DNA from 4 places in the Nocardia nepalensis genome. Region 3 is predicted to be linked to each of the others. Evidence: riboswitches for the same ligand, from Rfam matches in the RefSeq annotation. Region 3 holds a riboswitch; each other region holds the start of a gene.
What was found. Region 3 has a riboswitch for S-adenosylmethionine ahead of ACHQ4I_RS36065 (rhodanese-like domain-containing protein). Riboswitches for the same ligand answer to the same signal wherever they lie in the genome.
Positions count from the first base shown of each region.

Region 1 (5,116 bases), on a different contig from region 3:
AACTGGTCTCTGCGGGCCGCTCGGCGCGCACCCGAATGTACCGCGACGCAACCGAACTCGAAGCAGGCTATACCCGCTGGCTCTGGTCGGCATACGGCGGCACGACAGTCGGCGGCGCGGCCGTGGGAGCTATCGCCGCACTGGCCTACTGGGTACCACCCCTCGCCGCCATCGCCGGTCGCGGCCGGACGCGCGCCACCGGTCTCATCGGCTACACCGCCGCAGTCACCAGCCGCCTACTCACCCGCTCCCTGGAAAACGGCCCCCTCACCCGCACCGATACCCTTGCCGCCCTAGCACACCCACTCTCCATCGCCGCCTACCTCCGCCTATGGACCCACTCCCACCAAGCCCACCGCACAAACACCCTGACCTGGAAAGCCCGCCCCCTCACCCCCACCCACTGACCCGCCCCTCTCCCCGCCGCCCTCAATTGGCGACCAAGATCAGGTGGAATCTATGGCGGCATCGCCCGAGAGAACCCCGCCACCAGTTCCACCTGATCTTGATCGAATCCGCGGCAGGTTCGCGACCCCGCTTGGTGGGTCTGGTTGGCGACGTTGGAGTTCGCCGGGGTCAGCGGACCGTGGTGATGCCCACGGTCGGGAGGAAGTAGCAGGGCTTGCCGCCGTTGTCGATGGATCCGAAGACTGCGGCGAGGACGGTGCCGGAGCCGGTGTCGACCGGGACGGCGCGGACGCCGCCGGCGGGAAATGCGCTGAAGAAGTCCTGGATGGCGCGTTCGGCGAGTGGTCTTACCTCGGCGGGGATTTCGGCGGGGACGATCGATCGGACCACGTCGGAGAGCGGGCCCATCGCGGTAATACCGCTGCGGCCGTTTGCCAGGTTCACCCAGGCGACATTCATGCCGGAGACGTTCGTGCGCTCCGGCCCCACGCCGTAGGGCACGAAGGTGAACATCGTCTGGCCCGACTTGACCGCGGACAGGTCGAGTCCGGGGATGGCCACAGTCGTCTTCGGCCACGGGCCGGGAACCGCGCCGGCGACGGCGGGGGTCAGGCCGAGGGTGGTGTCGTTGGAGCAGAAGGCCGCGGCCGCCGGATACAGGAACGGGTCGATGCCGAAGGCGCGCAGCGCTTCGACGGCGGCTCGGTAGGCGCTGAGTAAATCGCCGGGCGCGGCGGTACCGGCTTGGCCGGCCGGCTCGCCCGGCGTGGTCACCGCGGGTACGGGCATCGGCGCGGGAGCCGCGGCGGCGATGCCGGGGGCGGCGAGTGTCACCGCGGCCGCACCGGTCGCGATGGCGGTAAGCGTGGTCAGACGGCGCAGCACGGTCATACAGACCTCCTCATCGTCGGGCACGATCGAGGTCCGAGAGTACTCCGGCAAACCTTCGCAACTGGGCTCATTTCGACTGCCAACTCGGCCGCGTCGCGCGCCCGATCGGACTGCCGCACCGACCCGCCGCGCGGGCGAACCAGACGAAAGGCGCGGAAAGGACTGCGCCCCATGCACCACGAGCAACCGCACGACCGGGCCAATAATCGCTGCTCATGGCCATTCGGACAAGGTCTGCGCTCACGCTGATTCGTACCCTTGTGCCGGACTTCGCCTGCTTCGCATGATATTTCGGCTAGACCCATTGACCGACCCGTGCTCGGCGTCGGACACACCATCCAGAGCGACCGAGAGACCTGGCTCGTCGACGTCGCAGCAACCCCCCGGCCACCGGGTGCGGGTGCTTCCGCCGGGAACGATGGAGGAACCGAAATCATGAGCGCGTCCGTCGCATCCGATGCTGTGGCATCGGATGCCCCGATACCGGGTGCCCACACACCCGATGCCACGGCATCAGGTGCACTCGGCGCTGCCGTAACCACCGCCGACGCCCCCACCGTCGCAAGGACCTGGCACCCGTGGCGCTGGGTGGTCAGCGTCATCGCACTCGTCCTGCTCGCGCAGTTCATCCACGGGCTGGTCACCAATCCGGGCTGGGATTGGTCGACCTTCGCCAAGTACTTCACCGCGAAGTCGGTGTTGTCGGCGCTGAAGGTCACGCTGGAGCTGACGCTGTGGGGTACGGCACTCGGATTCCTGATCGGCACCGCGCTGGCGATCGCCCGGTTGTCGAATAATCCGGTGCTGCGGGTGATCTCGTGGGTCTACATCTGGGCGTTCCGGTCGATTCCGCTGATCGTGCAGCTGTTGTTCTGGTTCAACATCGCCTACCTCTACAACACGCTCTCACTCGGGATCCCGTTCGGCCCCGGCTTTCTCACCTTCGAGGTGAACGGCGTGATCAGCGGGTTCACCGCGGCGGTCATCGGCCTGGCACTGCATCAGGCCGCGTATTCGGCCGAGATCATCCGGGCGGGATTCATCTCGGTCGATCCCGGACAGCTGGAAGCCGCCGCGGCGCTCGGCATTCCGCGCCTGCGCCAGTTCCGCACCGTCATCGTCCCGCAGGCCATGCGCTCGATCCTGCCGAATGCGACCAATGAGGTGATCAGCCTGTTCAAGGGCACCTCGATCGTCTCGGTGATGGCGATCGCCGAACTCTTCTACCAGGTTCAGGTGATCTACGGGCGCAATGGCCGGGTGGTCCCACTGCTCATGGTCGCCACGGTCTGGTACATCGTGCTGACCACGATTCTCTCGGTGGCGCAGTACTACATCGAACGCCACTACGCCAAGGGCGCGCACCGCACACCCCCGCCGACGCCATTGCAGAAGGTGTGGAGCAAGCTGCGCGAAATCGCCGAAAGCGGTTCCGCCGCACCGCGCGGAGCGACCCGATGAGCGCGCCGGCAGCCGACGCGGTCGGCACCGACAAGGCCCCGGCCGTAGCGGTCCGCGGCGTGCGAAAGTCCTACGGCGCCACCGAGGTACTGCGACACATCGATCTGATTGTGCGTGCCGGCGAGGTGGTCACCGTGATCGGCCCGTCCGGCTCCGGCAAGTCGACCCTGCTACGCGTGGTCAACCACCTGGAGTCGCTGGACGCGGGCACCGTGCACATCGACGGCGAGCTGATCGGATACCGGCTGCGCCGCAACAAGTTGCACGCGCTGTCCGATCGCGAGGTGCGCAAGCAGCGCTCGCACATCGGCTTCGTCTTCCAGCAGTTCAATCTCTTCCCGCATCTGACGGTGCTCGACAATGTCACGCTCGCGCCGATTTCCGCGCAGGGTCGCCCGCGCCAGGAAATCGAGCGCGAGGCAAAGGAACTGCTGGACCGCGTCGGGATCGGCGAACTGGCCGACGCCTATCCGCGGCGGCTGTCCGGCGGACAACAGCAGCGCGTGGCCATTGCCAGGGCGTTGGCGCTGCGACCGCCGGTGATCCTGTTCGACGAACCGACCTCCGCACTGGATCCGGAACTCGTCGGCGAGGTCCTCGACGTGATCCGCGATCTCGCCGACGGCGGCACCGCGCTGGTGATCGTCACCCACGAAATCGGTTTCGCCCGTGAGGTGGCCGACACCGTCGTATTCCTCGACGGCGGCGTGATCGTCGAACAGGGCCCGCCCGTCGCCGTGCTCGACAACCCCGAGCATCCGCGCACCCGCGCATTTCTATCCCGAGTCCGCTGAGCGCGGTGCGCGCTCCCCGATGAACAGGTATTCCATGAAGATCTCCGCCCTGGTCGGCCTGGCCGCCACGGTCGCCCTGCTGGCCACCGGCTGCGGCACCGACCCCGATGCGGAAAACTCCGCCCAGCCCGCCGGTTCGATCACCTTCGACCTCTCCCCGGCCCAGTCCGGCCGGATCCACGCGCCCAAGGTCGATGCCATCGCCGCCGAACTGCCGCAGGCCATTCGGGACCGTGGCACGCTGGTGGTGACCGGATCGGGCAGCGCCGCACCGCCGCTGCGGTTCTACGCCACCGACGATAAGACCATCGTCGGTTCCGAGGTCGATTTCGCCTCGCTCATCGCCGATATCCTCGGACTGAAACTCGTTGCACAGGTGGCCGATTGGTCGCAGAACTTCGTGCGGGTCGACTCCGGCGAGGCCGATGTGTTCATCTCCAACGTCACCGTGACCGAGGAGCGCAAGGAGAAGTACGACTTCGCCACCTACCGCAACGACACCGTCGCGCTGGAGATCCCCAAGCAGAGCACGCTCGACTACAAGGATCGCAAGAGCCTGGCGGGCAAGCGGATCGGCGTCGGCAGCGGCACCAATCAGGAGCAGCTGCTGGTGAAGTGGAACGAGCAGAACATCGCCGAGGGCCTGCCCGCCATCGATATCGCCTACTTCCAGCAGATCACCGACTACTATCTGGCGCTGGCCTCGCAGCGCCTCGACGGCTACATCGGCCCGAATCCGTCCGCGATCTATCACAGCACGACCGCGAACCAGACCAAGATCGTCGCGACCTTCTCCGGTGCGGGTGAAACGCTGCAGGGCGAGATCGGTGTGCTCACCAAGAAGGACAACGGTCTGATCGGCCCGATCAACAAGGCGATCAACAACGCCATCCAGACCGGCACCTATCAGCAGGTCATCGATCGCTGGGGATTGAAGACCGAGACCGTGCCGAGTTCCCGGATCAACCCGCCCGGCCTACCGAAGAAGTCGTGATCGGCTTATGACAGCACGACTTTCACCGATCACGCGGCGGACATCGGCGCGGCCGGAGCTGCGCGTGCACGCGGTCGCCCAGGATGATCCGCTGACCACACCACTGCTCGCCGAACTCGCCGTCGAATACAGCACCCGATACGGCGGAACCGTTGGCGAGGTGCACGATTCGCTGCGCGACTACCCGGCGCAGGAGTTCGCTCCGCCGCGTGGCGGACTGCTGGTGGTCACCCGCGACGGAGAACCCGTGGCGGGTGGGGCATTCCGCCGCTACGACGACGAAACCGCCGAGCTCGAACGGATCTGGACCGCCCGCGAACACCGCAGGCAGGGGCTCGGCCTATTCGTGCTCGAGCAGTTGGAGACCCAGATCGCCGAACGTGGTTACCGGCGCATCTATCTGACCACCGGCCCACGCCAACCCGAGGCTGTCGGGCTGTACCTGGCGCACGGGTACACCGCGCTCTACGACCCGGATATCCCGGCCGAAGAGGTCGGCCCGCACCCCTTCGAAAAGTATCTGTCCCCCAAAAGCCATCTCCCCGCATCGCATTCCATCGCCGACCAG
Region 1 covers NZ_JBKBET010000001.1:35,308-40,423, forward strand. The annotation lists gene ACHQ4I_RS00155 (glycosyltransferase family 2 protein) at 1-407, shown strand, start outside; gene ACHQ4I_RS00160 (hypothetical protein) at 577-1,299, opposite strand; SAM riboswitch class I at 1,631-1,724, shown strand; gene ACHQ4I_RS00165 (amino acid ABC transporter permease) at 1,735-2,760, shown strand; gene ACHQ4I_RS00170 (amino acid ABC transporter ATP-binding protein) at 2,757-3,554, shown strand; gene ACHQ4I_RS00175 (ABC transporter substrate-binding protein) at 3,574-4,548, shown strand; gene ACHQ4I_RS00180 (GNAT family N-acetyltransferase) at 4,556-5,116, shown strand, end outside.
Region 1: linked by a shared signal. The riboswitch ahead of ACHQ4I_RS00165 (amino acid ABC transporter permease) and the one ahead of ACHQ4I_RS36065 (rhodanese-like domain-containing protein) in region 3 are both predicted to bind S-adenosylmethionine.

Region 2 (5,116 bases), 140 kb from region 3:
TGGAGGGCACCCTCACCCGCGCCCCGGCCGAAATGGTGCAGCAGGTGACCGGTCAGCCCATCGGCGGCATCGCACCGGTCGGCCACCCCACCAACCTGCCGACCTGGGTGGACAATGCGCTGTCCGCGCACCGAGAGGTCTGGGCCGCGGGCGGCGTTCCGAATACCCTGTTCCGCACCTCGTTTCGCGAACTAGTGCGCATTACCGCCGGACTTCCGATCGACGTGGATTGAATTCCGCACCCGCCCGGCGAGCAGCGCGGACCACGAAATGGAGATCAATCCAACAACCGCGCGACGGTCCATTGCCGACAAACCCGGCGTAGTTTCGTCATGTGAGCGAGGGAAGCATCAGTACAGCACCAACGGTCGCAGCCGAGCCGAACGCTAGCGAGGCGGAGCTGTGACCGAGGCTCAACCCCCCGCCGACACGGACATCCAGATTCCCGATGATCTGAGTGGTATCACCGCCGAGCTGTATCGCTCCTCCATGCGGCACTATCCGGCGGGCGTCACCGTTGTCACGCTGGGCTCCGCGAACGGTCCGGTCGGCTTCACCGCGACCTCCTTCGCATCACTGTCCCTGGAGCCGCCCCTGGTCTCCTTCAATATCGCCCACACGTCGTCGAGCCTGACGGCACTGCGGGCGGCCGATTCCGTGGTGGTCCATTTCCTCGGCGAACACCAGCACGATCTGGCCAAGCGCTTCGCCCGCACCGCCGACCAACGCTTCACCGATCGCTCCCTGTGGACCACCTTGGACACCGGCGAGCCCGTCCTGCACGGCACCCCCATCTGGATCCGCGCCACGATCCAACAGCGGATCCCCATCGGTGATCACACCTTCGTCGTCGGCCTGGTCACCCGGGTCCACGACAATACCGACGAGCAACCAAGCGCCGCGCCGCTGCTCTACTACCGCGGCCGCTACTACCGCCCGACCTCACTCGAAGACTGAACTCCTGGCCCACCAAAGCCTTTCAGCATCGGACTACCGCACTCGAGCCATGGCTATCGGTCAGCGGCGTCCGAGATCGGGCATGGCCTGCAAGGCTGCGCTCCGGCGGAAGCGGAACGGCAGCTACGGTCCCGGCCTCCACTGGGCTATGCGACCCATTACGCGATGTTCCCGCAGCGGTGGGCCGTCAGCCCGATGCCGCGCGGCGGCTGTGACCGAGCGGTCGAATGCGATCAGCCGATCGAGCAGGGCGCGGCGCCGTCGGCGGAGTTGGGGCTGATGAAAGGGCGGGTCTCGGGGGACGGGTTCCAGAGGCCTTCGGTGCAGGCGTAATTCCAGCTCGCACCCTTGGCGACGAGGGTAGCGATGGCCTCGACGAGCCGGTCCACATCGGCGGAACTGGTGCCGAGGCCGATGCTGGCACGCAGAGCGCCGTCGAGGCCGAGGCGCTCGAGCAGCGGATGGGCGCAGAAACGGCCGTCGCGGACGCCGATGCCGTGTTCGGCGGAGAGGTAGGCCGCGACGTGGCCGGGGACGAAACCGTCCAGGGTGAAGGCAACGATGCCGACGGTGTCCGGGCTGTCGTCCCAGATGCGCAGCAGATTGACGCCAGGAATGTCGGACAGGCCAGCGCGCAGGCGATCGGCGAGCAGATGTTCGTGGGCGGCAAGGGTTTCGGGATCGATCGCACACAGCGCGTTGCATGCGGCGGCGAGCGCGGCCGCACCCAGGACGTTCGGCGACCCGGCCTCATGACGATGTGGCGCGGGCGCCCATTCCGCGCGGGTGGTGCTGACCTCACGGACCGCACCGCCGCCCGCCAGATACGGTTCGGCGGCATCGAGCCAATCCCGGCGTCCGACAAGCACTCCCGCGCCGAACGGTGCGTAGAGCTTGTGGCCCGAGAATGCGAGGTAGTCGACGCCGGTGTCGCGCAGGCTGATTCGACGATGCGGCGCCAGTTGCGCGGCATCGACCAGAATGCGGGCGCCGCACTGGTGCGCGATGGTGGCCAGGCGCTCGAGCGGCAGCACCTCACCGGTCACATTGGAGGCGCCGGTGACCGCGAGCAGCGCGGCGGGCTTACTGCACAGTTCGGCGATGAGCTGACGGATGGTCTCCTCAACGGTCGCGGCGGCCTCGACCACGCGGCGGCCGCGCCTGGTCCAGGGCAGGAAATTCGCGTGATGCTCGGTATCCAGCACCACGGTGTCACCGGGGACGCAGGCGGCGAGCAGGTTCAGCGAATCGGTGGTGTTGCGGGTGAACACCACGACCTGGTCGTCGGCGGTATCGAGGAAGCGCGTGACCGAACCGCGGGCCGCCTCGTAGCACTCGGTGGAGATGCGCGAGGCGTAACCCGCACCGCGGTGCACGCTCGCATAGAACGGCAACAGCTGCTGCACCCGGTCGGTGACCTCGGCCAATGCCGGTGCGCTCGCGGCATAGTCGAAGTTCGCGTAGGTGGTCGTCCCGCCCTGGACCAGCGGCACCTGGAGGTCGCCGCCGGAGACCCGGGCGAGGGGGGCACAGGTCGGTTCGAGAACAGCAGTCATCACAAAATCCCATCGGCTATGGGACTCGTCATCAGGTGATTGTCCGAGTCCGCGCTTGCCGCACCCGGTCGGGCTGCGGCCCGGTCGTCACCCGGAGCACCCCACCGCGGAGGAGGGTTGCCGACCAGCTAGCCGGGGCTTGACGCTGGTGCTCATGACCTGAACCGAGACTGACAGATGCCGCACCGCTCTGTCAACCGCCGTTTCCGGCCCACGACCGGTCGCATACACATGCACTCGAATAAATAACCTTGCAGCACTGGGTGATATGCGGTCTCATCGAGAGGTGACGCTTTCCCTGCTGCTCAGCTTTATCGGCCTGTGCATTCTGCTGTCGATCACGCCCGGCCCGGATTCGTTTCTGGTGCTGCGCTTCTCGATCGTGGACGCACGCCCCGGCATCGCCGCGGCGGTCGGCTCGGCGCTAGGTGGCATCGTCTGGGCGGTGGTGGTCGCGGCCGGGGTCGCCGCGCTGCTGGAACAGTCCGCGACGGCCTACCGGACGCTCAAGGTCATCGGCGGAATCTACTTGGTGTACTTGGGAATTCGGGCGCTGCTCGCGCACCGCAAACAGCGCCCGGCCGGCACCGCTCAGGCGTCCGGGCAGCCGAGCCCGGGCGAGGCGATATCGATTCGCTCGGCGTTCGCCGCGGGCCTGGTGTCGTGCATGTTCAACCCGAAGGTCGGGCTGTTCTACCTGGCGGTGCTGCCGCAATTCCTCACCGATGTCACCTTCGTGAACACCCTCGCGCTCGGCGCAATCGAATGCACCGTCGCCGCCGTGGAGATGATCCTGCTCGCTCTGCTGGCCGCCCGGGCGGTCGCCATGCTGCGCCGCCCCCGGGTCCGCGATCGGCTCGAGCAGATCAGCGCGGCTATCCTCGCCGCACTCGGCATCGGCACCGCAGCCTCGGCCGCGTAATCCGTTACGTCGGCCGATTCTCCTTGCGCCACAGCAGCACCGATGCGATCAGCGAGACAACGGCAGCGGCGGTTAGCCACCAGAACGCCTGCCGGAACCCGGCATCCACCGGCAATCCGGCATCGGCCGCGCGATACAACACCACCGCCAGCAACGCCGCCCCGATCGATCCACCGACCCGCTGCAGGATATTGACGAACGACGCCGCATCCGGAATTTGCTCGGGCCGCACCGACGCATAGGCCGCGGCCACGATCGGCATCCCGGTCAGCCCGGTCGCCATGCCGCGAATCAGCAAGAGCGCCTGTATCACAACAGGATTCATCGAGGCATCACCGAGCGCGAACGGCACCGAGACGGCGACGGTGACCGCACTGCCCACCACCGCGACCACACCGCCGCCGTACCGATCGGTCAACCGTCCGCCGATCGGCATCGCGATGATGCCGCCGAGCCCGAACGACATCAGCAGCAACCCCGTCGCTACCAGTCCGTCGCCGTGCAGGACCTGAAAGTACAAGGGCAGCACCAGCATTGCCCCGAACATCGAGGCACCGGCGAAGAAGTTCGCCACATTCGCCGTCGCGAACACCGGATGCCGGAACAGTCCAACATCGAGCAGACTCGCACCGCGCCCGCGCACCGACCGGGCCACGAACAGACCGAGTGCCAGCACGCCGACCACCACCGACATCCACACCGTCGGCGCGGAAACGCTACCGCGACTGCCGAATTCACCCAGCCCGTAGACCAGTGCCGACAGACCTATCGCGATCGACGCGAATCCGGTGGCATCGAATCGGCCTCCGGTATCGCTCGTCGCCGAACGCGGCAGCACCCGCCGTGCCAGCACGAATGCCACCAGCCCGAACGGGATATTGATCAGGAACAGCCACTCCCAGTCCAGGTTCGCGAGCATGACGCCGCCGATGGTCGGCCCGATCGCGGGTGCGGCGACCACCGCGATCCCCACCACGCTCATCACCCGGCCCAGCCGATGCGGACCGGCGACCTGACCGATCAGCGTCTGCCCCGCGGGCACCAGCAAACCCGCGGCCAGCCCCTGCGCGATCCGCAATCCGATGAGCCAGCCGATATTCGGCGCCAGCGCACACAACCCCGAGGTCACGGTGAACCCGGCGAGCGCACTCAACCAGACCCGGTCCATCCCGAACCGGCGTCCGAGCCAACCGCACAGCGGCAGCGTCACGGCGAGTGCCAGCAGATATCCGCTCGCGATCCACTGCGCACTATCCAGTGCCGCACCGAGATCCGTGGCGATGGTGTTCAGCCCGATATTGACCAGTGACGTATCCAACATGCTCATCACGGCGCCGAAAACCACCACACCGGCGACCCGCCAGACCCGAGCGGGGATCGGTTCGAGTGCGGGTGCGGCAGCGGCGACGGCCGTTCGAGTATCCGACATGGATCCTCCGCTATTCGTAGACAACCTAGATTGCGGAGGTTATCAACAATCTTGTTGCTCAACAATAGATACAATTGCCCAATGCCCGCCGACTACATCCATCCCCGCGGCCTGCTGCGCTTCCCGACCTACGCGCTCGGCAAGCTGCACAAGGCCGTGCACGCCGAAATGGGCACGTCACTGCGCGAACATTGGGTGCTGGTCTGCCTGGAGGAGTTCGACGACCTGTCCCAGCAGCAGGTCTCCACCGCG
Region 2 covers NZ_JBKBET010000038.1:464,349-469,464, forward strand. The annotation lists gene ACHQ4I_RS36750 (YbaK/EbsC family protein) at 1-233, shown strand, start outside; gene ACHQ4I_RS36755 (flavin reductase family protein) at 403-957, shown strand; gene ACHQ4I_RS36760 (aminotransferase class V-fold PLP-dependent enzyme) at 1,191-2,513, opposite strand; SAM riboswitch class IV at 2,560-2,673, opposite strand; gene ACHQ4I_RS36765 (LysE family translocator) at 2,800-3,435, shown strand; gene ACHQ4I_RS36770 (MDR family MFS transporter) at 3,440-4,864, opposite strand; gene ACHQ4I_RS36775 (MarR family winged helix-turn-helix transcriptional regulator) at 4,946-5,116, shown strand, end outside.
Region 2: linked by a shared signal. The riboswitch ahead of ACHQ4I_RS36760 (aminotransferase class V-fold PLP-dependent enzyme) and the one ahead of ACHQ4I_RS36065 (rhodanese-like domain-containing protein) in region 3 are both predicted to bind S-adenosylmethionine.

Region 3 (5,116 bases):
GCGCGCACCAACCGCCGTCGCCGCATCAGCACACAGCGCCGCCCTGATCCCCGCCACCTTGTTGGCGGCGATAGAAGCCCCCGTCCCTGTCCAACAGCACACCACCCCTTGCTCCGCCCGACCCTCGGCCACATCCCGCGCCGCCGCCTCGCTGGCCCAAGCCCAGTCGTTGCGCTCACTATCCGACAGCGCCCCGTGCACCAACGTTTCCAGCCCCCGCCGCCCGAGCTCCACCACCAGCTCCTCGGCCACCCCCACCCGCTCATCCGCCGCAACCGAAATTCGCATACCCCAAGCGTAATAACGTCCCCACCACACGGCCCGAAGACTCAGCACAACCCCGATCAGCCCAACGCTACGAAACTCCCCCCAACGCCTCGCCCATGGCCCAATCGATGACAAATCCGGCCGCCGCGCATCGAACGGCACTGCGGGCGCCAGCGCCGACCGGTCGCGTCACATCGCTTCCTGAAGCACCCAGTTCAGCGGCTGGATTCGACTGATCGGGCTGGCCATACCGAGGAACTCGAGCGCAATGTTCGATATCCACGGCCACAGCGGACCTACTAACTCAGGGCGCGCTCCAGATCGCCCAGCAGATCCTCGACATCCTCGAGCCCCACCGAGATGCGCACGACACCGTCGGACAGCCCGATGGTCGCGCGCCCTTCGGGCCCCATGGCGCGATGGGTCGTGGTGGCGGGGTGGGTGATCAGGGTCTTGGAATCACCGAGGTTGTTGGAGATATCGACGATGCGCAACCGGTTCAGCACCTCGAAGGCGCGCTTCTTGGCCTCGTTCGCGGGCGCGTTCAGCTCGAAGGTGACCACCGTGCCGCCGCCGCTCATCTGGCTGGTCGCCAGCTCGTGCTGCGGATGCGACTCCAGGTACGGATAGCGCACCCACGAGACGGACTTGTTGCCCTCGAGGAAACGTGCGATACGCAGCGCGGATTCCGTCGAATGACGCACGCGCAGCGGCATGGTCTCCAAACCCTTGAGCAGGGTCCACGCGTTGAACGGGCTCAGCGCCGGACCGGTGTGGCGCATAAGGTTTTTCACCGGACCGTCGATGTAATCGTGCGGGCCCAGAATCGCACCGCCGAGCACCCGGCCCTGACCGTCGATGTGTTTGGTGCCGGAATACACCAGCACATCCGCGCCGAGCTCGAAACCGCGCTGCAGCAGCGGCGTGGCAAAGACGTTGTCCAGCACCACCTTCGCGCCCGCGGCATGCGCGAGTTCGCTCACCCGGCGCACGTCGACGAGCGTCTGCATCGGGTTGGCCGGCGTCTCGAAGAACACCGCCTTGGTCGGCACCGACAGCGCCTGCTCCCACTGGTCGAGATCATCGCCGTCGACGAAGACCGTCTCCACGCCCCAGCGCGGCAGGATCTCATTGCACACCACGAAGCACGAGCCGAACAGGCTGCGCGCGGCCACAAGTCGATCGCCCGCGCCCAGAAGCGCGCCGAGCGCGGTGAAAACCGCCGACATGCCGCTCGCGGTCGCGAAACATGCTTCGGCGCCGTCCATCAGACGCAGCCGCTCCTCGAACATGGCCACCGTCGGGTTGCCGTAGCGGGAGTAGACGAAATGTTCGATATCGCCGGTGAACGCGGCCTCGGCCGCCTCGGCGCTCTCGTAGACGAATCCGGAGGACAGATACAGCGCCTCGGCGGTCTCCTCGAATCCGGAGCGACGCAGCCCACCCCGCACGCCGAGCGTCGCGGGGCCGACCCCCTCGGGCAGCGGCTTGTCGAACGCACCACCGGTGATCATGACCGGCTCCCGACTACACAGCACGAACTCATGACTGCCGCCACGGCAGACCGAGCGCGCGCCAGCCGGTGCCGCCGCGATGACCGGACTCGTCGATCGGGCCCTCGAAGCCCTCCAGCACGTTGTACGACGGCTCGATCCCGACACCGGTCGCGGCGACCGCCGCACCGACGGAACGTTGCCCGGAGCGACACAGGAAGACGACGGGCGCCGCCGGATCGCGACCCTCCAGCGCCTTGGTCAGCTGCGCGACGAACTCACCATTGCGGGCGCCGTTACTGTCGACCCATTCGATCAGCACCGTCGGCCGGTCGATCGAACTGGTATCGGGCACGCCGACGAAGCGCCATTCGGCTTCGGTGCGCACGTCGACCAAGACGGCTTCCGGATTGTCCCGCAACAACTCCCACGCCTGCTGTGGGGTGATGTCACCGGCATATGTCATGCGATCCTCCTGTGAATCCACGCTTGCCGCACCTGGGTTCCGGTGCGCGGCCAGGTCGTCACCCGGAGCACCCCACCGCGGAGGAGGGTTGCCGACCAGCCAGCCGGGGCTTGACGCTGGTTCTCATGACCTGCGTCCGAGATTGCCTGGGCAGGGGCCGCCATGTCAAACGCCGGTTCGCGCCACGCCGGTAAGTCAGTTGCAGACGATCCAGCGGTCGCCGGAGCGAACCAAATTCCACGTCGCCGGCGTCTCCCGGCCGTCGACCGCGATGGTCACATTCGCCTTCGCCTTATCGCCGTCGACCATGGCGTTCTCAATCTTGGTGACCTTGATCGACTTTCCGGCCGCGGCGCCGCCGAACTGGGCGGCCAGCGGCGACTTGCTCTCGTCGAATCCCTGGCAGGCAACTGCGGGCGGCGGCGTGCTGTCGGTGGTGCCGCGGGCCTCCGCGTAGCGCTGCACCGCGGCCGAGATCTTGTCCGATTCTGTGACATTTTTCTCAGCGGGCGAGAGCACCGCGCCCAGCACGATGGCGACCAGGACGACGGCCGCAAACACGGCTGCCGCGATGAACGGCGCGATGGAGCGGCGATCGGTCTGGTCGACCTCGATTACGGGTTCTTCGTCGGCGCTCTGCTGCTCTGTCATGGCTCGATCATCCCTGGTGGACGGCGGTATCCGGCAGTCGCCCCCGGACTCGGGCGCGGCCGAGCCCAGCATCGGTGCCGCGACGATTTGATAGTCGCGGGGAGAGCGGGTACTCCGGTAAGTGAGCCGAATGGCAAGCGTCCGGTTCACGCACCGCCCGCAGGGTGCGCCATGCGCCACCGATAGAATCGCGAGACTGCGGCCTGCTGTCATAGCCATATGGCAGCTCACCGTCGTAGCGACTGTGCAGCCGCGAGCCGCCTGTCCGCATCGTCAGGTGCAACCAAGAGGATGCGTCAAGTTAGCCTAAGCTAAGACTGATGCCGTTAATTGTTTCGACCATAAGGTGCGCGTAAAAGATGACCGAACAAAGTGCAGCGACTCGCCCGCTTCGCATCGCGATCGTGGGCGCAGGACCGGCCGGAATCTACGCCGCCGACGCGTTGATGAAGTCCGATGCCGAGGTGAGCATCGACCTCTACGAGCGCATGCCAGCGCCGTTCGGGCTGATCCGCTATGGCGTCGCGCCGGATCATCCGCGCATCAAGGGCATCATCACCGCCCTGCACAAGGTGCTCGACAAGCCGCAGGTCCGCCTGCTCGGCAATATCGACTACGGCACCGACATCACCCTCGACGACCTGCGCACGTTCTATGACGCGGTGATCTTCTCCACCGGCGCCAACGCCGACCGCGCGCTGGACATCCCCGGCATCGGCCTGGACGGCAGCTACGGCGCCGCGGACTTCGTGTCCTGGTACGACGGCCACCCGGACGTGCCGCGCACCTGGCCGCTGGAGGCCGAGAAGGTCGCCGTGCTCGGTGTCGGCAATGTGGCACTCGACGTCGCGCGCGTGCTCGCCAAGACCGGCGACGAACTGCTGCCGACCGAGATACCGCCGAACGTCTACAACGGCCTGAAGGCCAATAAGGCGATCGAGGTGCACGTCTTCGGCCGCCGCGGCCCGGCGCAGGCGAAGTTCACGCCGCTCGAGCTACGCGAACTCGACCACTCCCCGACCATCGAGGTCATCGTCGATCCGGAGGACATCGACTACGACGAGGGCTCGGAGGCCGCGCGCCGGCATTCCAAGCAGGTCGACATGATCGCGAACACCCTGGAGCAGTGGGCCATCCGCGATGTCGGCAACCGCCCGCACAAGCTGTTCCTGCACTTCTTCGAATCCCCCGCCGAAATCCTCGGCGAGGACGGCAGGGTCGTCGGCCTGCGCACCGAGCGCACCCAGCTCGACGGCACCGGCAACGTCAAGGGCACCGGCGTCTTCAAGGACTGGGACGTGCAGGCCATCTACCGCGCCGTGGGCTACCTGTCGCAGAACCTCACCAACCTGCCGTTCGACGATCAGGCCGGCGTCGTCCCGAACGAGGCCGGACGCGTCATCGCCGACGAGGACGCCGACGGTGCGGACCGCTACATGCCCGCCACCTACGTCACCGGCTGGATCAAGCGCGGCCCGGTCGGCCTCATCGGCCACACCAAGGGCGATGCCAACGAGACCGTGGCCTGCCTGCTCGACGACAGCGTGAACTTCACCCCGGCCGAGAAGCCGGAGCTGGACGCCGTCACCGAATTCCTCGAGGGCAAGGGCATCCCGTTCACCACCTGGCAGGGCTGGTACCGCCTCGACGCGCACGAGCGCGCACTCGGCGAGCCGGAGGGCCGCGAGCGCGTCAAGGTCGTCGAGCGCGAGGACATGCTGCGCGCCAGCGAACCGCACAAGGTCTAGCCCGAACGCCGCAGGGGTGACCACCACCCCTGTGGCACTCGACAAACCGACACCGCCGCGGCGGCGCGAAATCTGTCGGGTCTGCGGCAGCGGAAATTTCTGCACTGAGGCATTCTGTACAAGTGTTCGATGCCCATCTCCACATCTTCGACCCGCGGTTCCCGCTGGCCGAGAACGAGGGCTACCTGCCCGACCCGTTCACCATCGCCGATTACCGAAAGCGTATGTCGCGCTTCGACCTCGGCGGCGGCGCCGTGGTCAGCGGATCCTTCCAAGGCACCGATCAGAGCTATCTGAAAGCGGCGCTGGCGGAGCTCGGCGAGGGGTGGGTGGGCGTCACCGCGTTGGATCCGGACGCCACCGATGAGGAGATCATCGAACTCGACCGGATCGGCGTGCGCGCGCTGCGGTTCAACGTCAAGCGCGCGGCCGCGGATATCACCGCCATGACGCTGCAGGCGCTGCGTGCGCATGAGCTCGTCGGCTGGCAT
Region 3 covers NZ_JBKBET010000038.1:327,012-332,127, forward strand. The annotation lists gene ACHQ4I_RS36055 (RpiB/LacA/LacB family sugar-phosphate isomerase) at 1-288, opposite strand, end outside; gene ACHQ4I_RS36060 (O-succinylhomoserine sulfhydrylase) at 567-1,781, opposite strand; gene ACHQ4I_RS36065 (rhodanese-like domain-containing protein) at 1,810-2,226, opposite strand; SAM riboswitch class IV at 2,241-2,357, opposite strand; gene ACHQ4I_RS36070 (Rv0361 family membrane protein) at 2,422-2,877, opposite strand; gene ACHQ4I_RS36075 (FAD-dependent oxidoreductase) at 3,237-4,625, shown strand; gene ACHQ4I_RS36080 (amidohydrolase family protein) at 4,748-5,116, shown strand, end outside.

Region 4 (5,116 bases), on a different contig from region 3:
CTGCTCACCAACTCGCTGCTGAGCGTCGCCGAAATGCTCGGCAGGCTCGCGGTCAGCGCACCCGACGAATATCCCCGCGAGCGGCTGGAGAGCTTCGTCCACTCCATCGTCCAATTGCTGATCGGCGCACCCGACCCTGGCGCACTGCGAGCCGGCAAGCCGAGCGCGGGCAGCTTCGGCTGAACTGACGCGGCCTAGCGCTGCGGATCCCGGTGGCGGTAGGCCCAACCCAGCCACAACTTTCGCCTGATCGACTGGATCCGTGTCCCCGTGCCAATGGTGAACTTTCAGCTGGTTCGGCTGAGGCGGGCCAAGCGCATGGTTTCGATCAGCAGCTTCGAGACTGCTGCTGCTTCGGTGAGAAAGCCGTCGTGTCCGTCGCGCGAGACCACGATTTCCAGACCCTCGCAGCCGGGCAGGCCGTCGGCGAGTTCCTGCTGAGTTCGCAACGGGTACAGGCGATCCGAATCGACACCGCCGACCACACAGGGCACCGGGGTGGCGGCCAGCGCAGCGGTGACTCCGCCGCGCCCGCGGCCGATGTCGTGGCGGTTCATCGCCTCGGTGAGCAGCACATAGGTGGCGGGATCGAAACGGCTACAGAGCTTTTCGGCCTGGTGGTCCAGGTAGCTCTGCACCGCGTAGCGGCCGCCGTTCCATGGATCCTCATCGCCCTGCGCGTTGTTCTCGAAGCGGTGGTCGAGTTCGCCCTCGGTCCGGTAGGTCAGGTGCGCGATGCGGCGGGCGATGCCCATACCGGTCGTGGGGGCGCGGTCGGTGTCGTGGTAATCGCCGCCCTGCCAATCCGGATCGGCCTTGATGGCGGCGATTTGGGTTGTCTGCGTGCCGATCTGGTCGGCCGTGGCGCGTGCGCCGACGGCCAGCACCAGCGCGGATCCGACTCGGTCCGGCGCGCCGACCATCCACTCCAGCACTCGCATGCCGCCCATCGAACCGCCGACGACGGCGGCCAGGCGCTCGATGCCGAGCAGATCGAACAGCGCCGCTTCGGCGGTGACCTGATCCCGGATGGAGATCTCGGGAAACCGTGCGCCCCAAGGCTTTCCGTCCGGCGCCAGCGTCGACGGCCCGGTGCTGCCCTTGCAGCCGCCGAGCACGTTCGTGGCGATGACGCACCATTCGTCGGTATCCACCGGAGCACCGGGACCGACCATGCCGTCCCACCAGCCGGGCAGCGGGTGGATATCGTCGGGCACCCCGACGACGTGCGAGTCGCCGGTCAGCGCGTGCTCGACGAGCACCACATTGTCCAGCGCGGGGGAGAGCTCACCCCAGCGCTGCACGGCCAGATGCACGTCCGGAATGACCGCGCCGTTCTCCAGCTGTACGTCTCCGATGGCGATGATGCCGAGCCGCCCGTCCGGCGGTGGCAGGGCCACCGCCGGACGGGCGGTACTCGGTTCGGCACTCACAGTCACGGCGCCGCCGCCGCGAAACCGGCTCGCAGATCGGCCAGAATGTCATCGATCCCCTCGATGCCCACCGCGAGCCGGACCAGCCCCGGAGTGACGCCGGAGGCGAGCTGCTCCTCGGGCGTCAACTGCGAGTGCGTCGTCGACGCCGGGTGAATCACAAGAGAACGCACATCCCCGATGTTAGCGACATGGCTGTGCAGGGCTAACGCGTCCACGAACTTCTTGCCCGCATCAACACCGCCGCGCAGTTCGAACGCGACGATCGCGCCCGCGCCCTTCGGCGCCAGCTCGGCGGCGCGTTCGTGCCACGGCGAGGACGGCAGCCCCGCGTAGGACACCGATTCCACCGCCGGGTGCGTGCTCAGGAACTCGGCCACCGCCTGCGCGTTGGCGACGTGGCGCTCGAGCCGCAGGCTCAGCGTCTCGATGCCCTGACTGATCAGGAACGCGTTGAACGGCGACACCGCCGCACCCAGGTCGCGCAGCAGTTGCACCCGCGCCTTGAGTGCATAGGCCGGAGCGCCGAGATCGGCGAAGACCGCGCCGTGGTAGCTCGGGTCCGGGGTGGTGAAGCCGGGGAACCGGGATTCGCCCTGCGCGTCGCGCACGGTCCAGTCGAAGGTGCCGCCGTCGACGATCACCCCGGCGATCGCCGAACCGTGCCCGCCCAGGTACTTGGTCGCCGAATGCACAACGATGTCGGCGCCATGGGCCAGCGGCTGGATCAGATACGGGGTCGCGACCGTGTTGTCCACGATCAGCGGCAGGCCCGCCTCGTGTGCGATCGCGGAAATGCCGCGGATATCGAAGATCGCGCTGCTCGGGTTGGCGATGGTCTCGCCGTAGAAGGCCTTGGTATTCGGCCGGATCGCCGCGCGCCACTGCTCGAGGTCGTCGGGATCCTCGACGAAGGACACCTCGATGCCGAGCTTGGGCAGCGAGTAGTGGAAGAGGTTGTAGGTGCCGCCGTAGAGGTGCGGGCTGGAGACGATGTGATCGCCAGCGGCGGCGAGATTGAGTATCGCGTAGGTCTCCGCGGCCTGGCCGGAGGCCAGCAACAGCGCGGCCACACCGCCCTCCAGGGCGGCGATGCGCTGTTCGACCACGTCCTGGGTCGGGTTGGTGATCCGGGTGTAGATATTGCCCGGCTCGGCCAGCCCGAACAGCGCGGCCGCGTGATCGGTGTCACGGAAGGCGTAGGAGGTGGTCTGGTAGATCGGGAGTGCACGTGCGCCGGTGATCTCGTCGGGCGTCTGCCCGGCGTGGATCTGCTTGGTCTCGAAGGACCACTGCGCCGGATCGGCCGCGGACGCGATGGGGTCACTCATGTCTTGCTCCAAAAGGGTTGTTCGCCAGCAGGTTTATGGGATTGCGGGTGACGGACAACAACACATGGGGGGAACCTCCTGAGGTGCGCGCTTGCTCTCGGCTTTCGAGAGCCCGGTCATCACCCGGAGCACCCCACCGCTGCTGGAGGGTTGCCGTCCAGCAAGCCGGGGCTTCGCGCTGGCACTCATGACCTGACCGACATGGTAACCGGCGGGCGGTCGACGGCTGAAATCCGTTAGCCGTTTTCCGCCGCAACGGTGTCGATGCGCCCGGTGCACACGCGCATGAACTCGTCGAATGATGTGGTGAACGCATTGCGGGCGTCGGCAGCGGCGGCCGAGGTGTCCGCGTCGTCGAAGATCGAGTTCGTACATTCCATGCTGAGGTGACCGATCAGCTGCCACGCGCCGACGACCAGTCGCACCGGCAGCGCGTCGGGCTGGGTGCCGAGTCGTTCGGCGATCGCGTCGGCGATGGCGGCGTTCTTGTCGTCGGCGAGTTCCATGCTCTGCGCGCTGACCGTCGGACTGCTGCGCAGGATCCGCTGCATCTGCTGAAAGCGCCGGAATGAGATCGGTCCGTCGACGCTGACCGCGGCCCTGTCGACGACCTGCAGGAACGCCTCACGCAGCGATTGCAGTTCATTGCCGGTGACCGGAAGTCCGCGCAGGCATTCGGCGATGGCGAGGCCGAAATCCTTGACCGGCCCGAGGACGATGTCCTCTTTGCTGTCGAAGTACCGGTTGATGGTGCGCGGTGATACGTCCGCGCCGTTCGCGATCTGCTCGACCGTCGTCGCGTCGAATCCCTGTGCGTCGCACAGGTCCAGCGCCACCTCGATGATGCGCAGCCGAGTCTGCTGCTTCTTGCGTTCGCGCAGCCCGACGCTCGCGGGCGCGCTGGGCCCTGCATTCACCGCGCTGGGCCCTGGATTCACTGAGGCGCGTGCGGCGTCGTCGGCTGCTGCGCCCGCGCCGATCGGCGTCGATGACTCGAGCATGCCCTCATGCTATCGCAATTGGGACCGATCGTGTCTTTAACGGTCAAATGTCGCAATCAGACATTTTTCTCTTGACGACAAATGTCCGCCGATGACAGGATGACTGCACGACTTCGGATGGCGAGGAGAGCAAGATGACCGACACTGCGATAGCGGTTGACGTTCCGGAAAGACAGCGCAGTTCGGCGCGCTGGTGGGCCCTGGGTGTGATCGCTTTGGCCCAGCTCATGGTGGTTCTCGATGCGACGATCGTGACCATCTCACTGCCGTTCGCACAACGTGATCTCGACATCAGCGATGGCAATCGGCAATGGATGCTCACCGCCTACACGCTGATTTTCGGCGGCCTGCTGCTGCTCGGCGGACGGCTCGCGGACTACCTCGGACGGCGCCGGGTGTTCATCGTCGGTCTGGTCGGATTCGCCGGTGCATCCGCGGTGGCCGGTCTCGGGCAGAACGGCGCGGAGCTGTTCGCCGGTCGGGCCTTGCAGGGTGCGTTCGCGGCTTTGCTTGCGCCCGCGGCACTTTCGCTACTTTCGGTGACCTTTACCGAGGCAAAGGAGCGCGCGACCGCGTTCGGTGTCTTCGCGGGTATCTCCGCCGGTGGCGCCGCACTCGGCCTGATCGCGGGCGGTGCGCTCACCGAGTACGCCTCCTGGCGCTGGTGCCTGCTGGTGAACACGCCGATCGCCCTGATCGCCCTGCTCGGTGCGCTGGCGTTTGTGGTGAAGGACATACCGGTCCCGCGCACCGGCGGCTATGACGTGCCCGGCGCGGTCACGGTCACGCTCGGCCTGATCGCCATCGTGTACGGCTTCAGTCGCGCCGCCGAGGACGGCTGGCTGGCCGGGAGCACCCTCGCGCTGCTCGTCGTCGGTGTCGCATTGCTGATCGCCTTCGTCGCCATCGAGCGTCGCTCGTCGAATCCGCTACTGCCGCTGCATATTCCGGGTGAGATCAACCGCGGTGGCGCATTCCTGGCCGCCCTGCTGATCCCGATCGCGATGTTCGCGATGTTCTTGTTCCTGAGCTACTACTTCCAGATCACCCTCGGCTACTCGTCCCTTAAGGCGGGCTTCGCCTTCCTGCCGTTCCCGGCGGGTATCGCGATCTCGGCCGGTGTCACCAGCGCGCTGCTGCCGAAGCTCGGCCCGCGTCCGCTGATGGTGGCGGGTGCCGTGCTCGGCGTCCTCGGTCTGCTGTGGCTGGCGCAGCTGAGCTTCGGTGACAGCTACGCGGCCAGCGTGCTGCCCGCACAGTTGCTCATCGCGCTCGGCATGGGTCCGCTGTTCGTCGGCATGCAGACCGTCGCACTGCACCAGGTCGAGGAGGCGGATTCGGGTGTGGCAAG
Region 4 covers NZ_JBKBET010000040.1:234,647-239,762, reverse strand. The annotation lists gene ACHQ4I_RS38505 (TetR/AcrR family transcriptional regulator) at 1-183, shown strand, start outside; gene metX (homoserine O-acetyltransferase MetX) at 288-1,439, opposite strand; gene ACHQ4I_RS38495 (bifunctional o-acetylhomoserine/o-acetylserine sulfhydrylase) at 1,436-2,764, opposite strand; SAM riboswitch class IV at 2,847-2,957, opposite strand; gene ACHQ4I_RS38490 (TetR family transcriptional regulator) at 3,001-3,765, opposite strand; gene ACHQ4I_RS38485 (MFS transporter) at 3,900-5,116, shown strand, end outside.
Region 4: linked by a shared signal. The riboswitch ahead of ACHQ4I_RS38495 (bifunctional o-acetylhomoserine/o-acetylserine sulfhydrylase) and the one ahead of ACHQ4I_RS36065 (rhodanese-like domain-containing protein) in region 3 are both predicted to bind S-adenosylmethionine.